3 regions of the Sporosarcina sp. resist genome follow, and region 1 is predicted to be linked to each of the others. Evidence: riboswitches for the same ligand, from Rfam matches in the RefSeq annotation. Region 1 holds a riboswitch; each other region holds the start of a gene.

Region 1 (2,278 bases):
CCGGAGACAAACAAAATGACAGACATAACGATGGGGTTGTTATTGCCCATCATGACATAGACTGCAAATATAAAAATAGTTACAGTCAGTACAGCGGTTAGTACAGCAAGGACGTTACGTCGCCCATTTGGACGATTGGCCACTATGTCAGAAATTTTGCCGCCAAGAGGAAAACCAATGATTCCGGCCAAACCATTAAACGATGCAATCAAAGCGGCAGCCATTAACGCACCGCCACCGAAATCTTTGACGATAGAGACGGACCAAAATCCGTAAAACCATAGATGCCACATGATAGGGATAAAGAACAAGTACAATAAGAAAAGATTCTTATTCGCTATTAACGGTTTTATTTCAGACTTCTTCGTTGTGTATAAATAAAGTATTAAGAGCGGACAAAGTGCAACAAGAATGACCGCAATCGCGATAGAGGATAGACCTAGTTTGACGGAAAAGTAATAGATGCCCATCACTATGACAAGAAAAACGGCTGAGTACATGGACATGTACAATAGCCCTTTGCTAAACTGTGCTTTAATACCAGGTGAAGACAAATCTACAGAAGCACTTGAATCGTTTTTGGGCTTCATATATTTAAATAGTAGGAGTGCAATAATGAGTGTAATTGTTCCGGTCACGAAAAAAGGAAAGCGCCAAGCCCCTTCACCCATTAATGGTTCTGCGACTGTAATAAGATAAGGGACGCCAAGTGTGCCCGCTGTCAGACCAACAGAAAGTCCGGTAAGCGCCACGCCCATTCCTAATCCAACTTTTTCAGGAGGTGTATGATAGGCAATATAAGAGCGGTCATTCGAATAAAAAACGCCTTCGCCTAGCCCGAGTAGGACTCGGAAAAGAATAAATGCAACAAGGCCTCCCACCAAACCCGTTAATAAAGTGGCGATTCCAGCCCAAACAATACTTAAAATGATAATAGCACGATAGCCAAACCTGTCCCCAAAGTAGCCACCAGGAAATTGCATTAACATAAAACCGGCAAAAAATAAACTACCAATCAATCCGCCAATTCCATGGGGGTTTGCCACGACTGCAAAAAAAGAAACTTCATTTTCAATCATATATGTAATGATCGGCCCAGTTGCAACCCGGTCAACGTAAGAAACAAACCAACCTAAAAATAACAAGCCCCAAATCGTATGATATCTTTGCAAACCTTCCTTTTTCATTTCTCACACTTCCAATTCTATTGTTAATAAAACAAAATGCCCCTCCACTGTGTTAGTAGAGAGGCATTCGAGAGAAAATACCCTCTCATTTTCCAAAGCATAGTGCTTTGCAGGAATTAGCACCTTATCAACATGATTGTTGAATGGTTGCCGGGTTTCATAGGGCCAGCCCCTCCACCGCTCTTCATAAGAGTTTTATTAGCCTATTTAATTTGTAAAGGTTACTGCCAAACGTCTTGCGCGATAGTTACAACATGACGAACTTTTTCCCATTGTTGTTCTTCAGTTAACTGATTACCTTCTTCTGTTGATGCGAAGCCACATTGTGGGCTTAAGCATAGTTGATCTAAAGGAACATACTTTGAGGCCTCTGCTATTCTTGCTTTAAGCTGTTCAGGGGCCTCTAATTCGCCGAATTTAGAGGTGATCAAGCCTAATACGACGAAAAGGTCAGGGCGATTGACATGGCGCAACGGTTCAAAACTGCCGGAGCGTTCGTCGTCAAACTCAAGGAAAAGACCGTCAACATCTAATCCGCCGAAAATTGTTTCGGATACATCCTCGTAGCCACCACTAGAAAAATAGGTCGATTTGAAGTTGCCGCGGCAAATATGCATCGTCACGAGCAAGTCGGCAGGCCTTTTCGCGATGGATTCATTGATGGCACGTGCCGATAGTTGTACAAGTTTGTCAGGATTTTGCCCCTTCGCTTTCAATGTTTCCCTTCCTTCTTCCGATAAGAAGGAAGCCCAAGACGTGTCATCGATTTGAAGATAACGACATCCCTCATCGTACAGTGCTTGAATTACGTCTTGATAGGCTGTAACCAAGTCATCAAATAACTCTTCGTCATTTGCATAGATGCCTTCTTCGAATGTCGCTCTGTGAATCAGCATATTCGGGCTTGGAATCGTGAATTTTGCGACTGCATCAACTGCGATACTTTTCAGGAACTTGAAGTGTTCAATCATGTAATGGTCGCTAAACCCAATTTTTCCTGTCACTCTAATGCCGTGTGCTTTCGTTACAACACCATTGAATTGGAGTCCTTTATCTGTTTCGAAAAACTCAACGCCGTCAAAGCCAGAAAG
Region 2 (2,278 bases), 630 kb from region 1:
TCTTGTGATAAATTAATACATTTTGCATAGCAACCGCCTTCGATATTGAAGACACCAGTGTCAGACCAGCCATGCTCGTCATCGCCGATTAATTTACGGTTTGCATCTGCCGAAAGTGTTGTTTTACCTGTTCCAGAAAGACCGAAAAATAGGGCAACATCACCGTCTTCACCAACGTTTGCCGAACAGTGCATCGGCATAATTCCATTTTCAGGAAGTAAGTAGTTCATGATTGAGAAGATTGATTTTTTCATTTCGCCAGCGTATTCAGTTCCACCGATAAGAACAATACGTTTTTCCATTGATACGATAATGAATGTCTCTGAATTCGTACCATCGACCACAGGATCAGCTTTAAATGAAGGAGCCGAAACGATTGTAAATTGTGATTCATGTTGTACTAGTTCTTCTTCAGTTGGGCGGATGAACAAGTTGTGAACAAACAGGTTATGCCATGCAAATTCATTCACAACTTGAATGGATAGTCGTGAAGCTGGATCTGCGCCTGCAAAACCTTTGAAGACGAACAGTTCGTCTTTTGTTCTCAAATGAGTAATTACTTTATTATATAATGAATCGAAAATTTCAGAAGAGATTGGACGATTGACGTTGCCCCAATCGATTTTGTCTTTGGAGGACGCTTCCTCAACAATGTATTTGTCCTTAGGTGAACGACCTGTATATTTGCCTGTCTGAGCTGTAACCGCTCCGTCTGATGTCAATTGAGCTTCACCACGTGAAATCGCTTTTTCAACAAGTTGTGGAACTGAAAGTTGAACTTTTACATTTTTCCCAGAAAGAAGTTTGTTGAGGTCATCACTAATTTTCGCAGATATCATAAGTATGTACCGTCCTTTGCATATAGTCCCAATCAATTGGGTGTCATCACATTATTGAATTAGTATAACACATTAAGAATAATAATCTATACTAATTCAAACCTCAAGGATTTATACGCAAAATGGGTAAAAAGATTTGACATGCAACAAGATTTTTCGTAGCATATATAGTTGAACGGATACTCTTATCCCGAGCTGGTGGAGGGGTCAGGCCCTATGAAACCCGGCAACCTGCACAGACGTTTTGTCTGCGCGAAGGTGCCAAACCTGTAGCAAGGCACAGTCCTTGTATGATAAGAGTGAAAGGTGCTTATGAAATCATGCCTTTCCTCATGTATTATTACGTGAGCGAAGGGCTTTTTATATGATATCGCCCTTAATCCTCGTGTATAGAGCTCGCAATGGCTTGTAGTCTTTTCATTTAGAAAAGACTCTACATGGGACATATGAGTACCGTATCAATCTCGTAGGATATAAGGAGGAAATAACATGACAAATCGCCGACTATTTACTTCAGAATCGGTAACTGAAGGACACCCGGACAAAATGTGTGACCAAATTTCGGATGCTATTCTAGATGCTATATTGGCAGAAGATCCAAATGCACGTGTTGCATGTGAAACGACAATTACAACAGGACTTGTCCTCGTTGCAGGAGAAATTACGACGACAACATATGTCGATATCCCGAAAGTTGTGCGTGAAACTGTTAAAGAAATTGGTTATGTACGCGCGAAATACGGATTTGATTGGGAAACATCTGCAGTTTTGACTGCGATCGATGAACAATCAGCCGACATCGCTGCAGGCGTTGACCAAGCACTTGAAGCGCGTGAAGGTTCGATGACAGATGATGAACTTGAAGCAATTGGAGCTGGTGACCAAGGTTTGATGTTCGGTTACGCTTGTAATGAAACACCGGAACTGATGCCGTTACCAATTAGCCTAGCTCATAAATTATCATTCCGACTTGCACAAGTACGCAAAGATGAAACCCTTACGTATCTGCGTCCAGATGGAAAAACACAAGTGACTGTTGAATATGATGAAAACAATAAACCAGTACGCATCGATACAATTGTTATTTCAGCGCAACATCACCCTGAAATAACACTTGAGCAAATTCAGCGTGATATTAAAGAATTCGTCATAAACCCGGTTGTACCAACTGATTTAATCGATGAAGACACGAAGTACTTCATCAACCCAACTGGCCGCTTCGTAATAGGGGGACCTCAAGGAGATGCAGGTCTTACTGGCCGTAAAATCATCGTTGACACGTACGGTGGTTATGCGCGTCATGGCGGCGGTGCGTTTTCTGGGAAAGATGCGACGAAAGTGGACCGCTCGGCTTCATATGCGGCACGTTATGTTGCGAAGAACATTGTCGCTGCAGGACTTGCAGATCGATGTGAAGTGCAACTTGCTTATGCAATCGG
Region 3 (2,278 bases), 1.9 Mb from region 1:
ATTTGTACGTCAACTTCGCCATACTAATCCCCCCTCTAAACTCAATAACTCTATTACATTATCTTTTTTAAAAAAGGCGACTTTAATCTACTATTGATTAAAGTCGCCTCTAATTTTTTAGTCAGCGAATTGTTCGTATGTTCACGATTGTCCATTAGCTTCTGGATTTCCAGTCGGCATGTGATTAGCGTTTATACTAACTTTATTAATCCTATGTGTCAAGTAGGTTTAAATACATTCTATTCCTAAAACCCCAATATGTTACGCATTTTGTAATTTTTTAGATATAGTTATTTTCTTTTAAATAAGAAACGATGGCTTTGACAGACTCTACAATATTTAATTGATTGGTATCAATGATTATTTCCGGGTTAACAGGTTCTTCATAAGGAGCATCAATTCCTGTAAAGCCTTTAATTTCACCCAATCTTGCTTTCTTATAAAGCCCCTTCGGATCCCGTTCTTCACAAGTTTCTAAACTTGCCTTAACGTATATTTCGATAAACTCATCGGATTTGACAATTTCTCGCACCTGATCTCGATCTTCCTGATAAGGCGATATGAATGCTGTTAATGTGAATAAGCCAGCGTCGACCATTAGTTTTGAAACTTCACCGATTCTGCGAATATTTTCCGTCCGATCATTTGGACTAAACCCTAGATTCTTATTTAAACCGTGCCGGACATTATCTCCATCCAGTCGATAAGTATGAATGCCTTTCGCGTGTAACTCTGTTTCTAGCGCTACTGAAACTGTTGATTTCCCTGACCCTGATAGCCCAGTGAACCAAAGAATAGCACTCTTATGGCCCTTTAGTTCTTGACGATTTTCTTTTGTTACCTCTGATTCATGCCAAACGATATTTGTAGACTCTGTCATTGTTTGCCCCCCTAAATCATTTGTTTCAGTTTAATTTTTATATACAAAAAAGACACCTTTTTCCGATTCAAATAATCGATTAGAAAGTTGCCTTTAGTTGTCTAATTAGCATGTATGAAATTGTTAAAATGATAAATGACTTACAACCTTTACAGTAAAGAAATAAAAAAACCACTTCTAAATAGAGCAAGAAGAGGTTAATAGAATCGAACACATATTACTCCTCTTATCTGCTAAACTTTCGTTTACTGGAATTGGCACAGTACTAAACAGTCTGTTGCCGCGGTTTCATCGGGCCAGTCCCTCAACCTCTCTAGATAAGATATAAACTATTAAGTTGAGACCAATACTACATTATCGAAAATTCAAAGTCAATGACTTATCAGAATTTATTTTCAATCATATCAGTTTAGTTGGAATTAAAGGCGATCTTCTTGCACATATAATAGGCACTTTAAACTACTTTTCAGTGCGCTAGGAAACATGTTAGTTAACTCTCACTTAACCTTTCGTTGTTCTCATCGGTTTTCTCTATTTCCTTTTCATAATTATTTTTCCAATTAACAAGAAAGATTCCTGCAAATATTAGTAATCCACCAAAAAGGATAGACCAGGTTAGTCTTTCATGGAGTAAAAACCATCCTGTGAGTACACCGAAGAATGGCGCTAAAAAAAGGAATGCACTAGTTCGTTCTTGATTACCTCTTTGGAGAAGATAAAACCAAATAGAAAACTGAATAATTGATGCTGCAATGGTAAGCCATAACAAAATCAGGATAGATTGAGTAGTCATTTTAAAGAAAGTCTCTTCCAGTAGTAAGCTTCCCAGAAAGAGAATTGATCCACCAAAAAGCATTTGATAGGCTGTCATTACATACGTATCAAATTTGAAACCATGTATTTTTATCAATAGCGTAGCAATCGCCCATGAAACAGCCGACAAAAGCCCTAATATGGTACCGACTTTAAAGTCAAGATGTGAACCTAACGTGAGAAAAACCCCGATAAAACCTAACAGTACACCTATCCATTGCTGAATATGGTAACGCGATTTTAAAAAAAGCGTCCCAAAAACGACAACGAGTAAAGGATTCATAAACGTTAGGATAGACGTCTCTCCAGAAGTGATTGTACGCAGTGCCATAAATATACAGCCCATCACAAAAGCTGTTTGGAAAAGTCCAATTAGAACAAGCCACACCCAGTCGATTGCTTTTACTGGATGTGGCTTGTTTAAGATTTTAACGATAGTTGCCATAATAATCCCTGCAAGCGTAAAACGCAGAGCGACTAATAGGAGTGGAGATGAATAGGCTAACCCTAACTTCCCTATTGTAAAAGAAGAACCCATTAGTCCAGTCGTCAAAATCACTAACAAGCAAAAACTGATTCGATTCA

The links. Region 1 has a riboswitch for S-adenosylmethionine ahead of H7992_RS02845 (MFS transporter). Riboswitches for the same ligand answer to the same signal wherever they lie in the genome.
Region 2: it holds a riboswitch for S-adenosylmethionine, as region 1 does, so the genes downstream of both, metK (methionine adenosyltransferase) here and H7992_RS02845 (MFS transporter) in region 1, are expected to answer to the same signal.
Region 3: it holds a riboswitch for S-adenosylmethionine, as region 1 does, so the genes downstream of both, cysC (adenylyl-sulfate kinase) here and H7992_RS02845 (MFS transporter) in region 1, are expected to answer to the same signal.

Annotation. Positions count from the first base shown of each region.
Region 1 covers NZ_CP060287.1:572,327-574,604, forward strand. Annotated here, with positions in the region: gene H7992_RS02845 (MFS transporter) at 1-1,187, opposite strand, end outside; SAM riboswitch class I at 1,270-1,380, opposite strand; gene H7992_RS02850 (5-methyltetrahydropteroyltriglutamate--homocysteine S-methyltransferase) at 1,409-2,278, opposite strand, start outside.
Region 2 covers NZ_CP060287.1:1,201,468-1,203,745, forward strand. Annotated here, with positions in the region: gene pckA (phosphoenolpyruvate carboxykinase (ATP)) at 1-839, opposite strand, end outside; SAM riboswitch class I at 1,022-1,139, shown strand; gene metK (methionine adenosyltransferase) at 1,329-2,278, shown strand, end outside.
Region 3 covers NZ_CP060287.1:2,473,946-2,476,223, reverse strand. Annotated here, with positions in the region: gene H7992_RS12000 (phosphoadenylyl-sulfate reductase) at 1-22, opposite strand, end outside; gene cysC (adenylyl-sulfate kinase) at 281-880, opposite strand; SAM riboswitch class I at 1,104-1,204, opposite strand; gene H7992_RS11990 (DMT family transporter) at 1,371-2,278, opposite strand, start outside.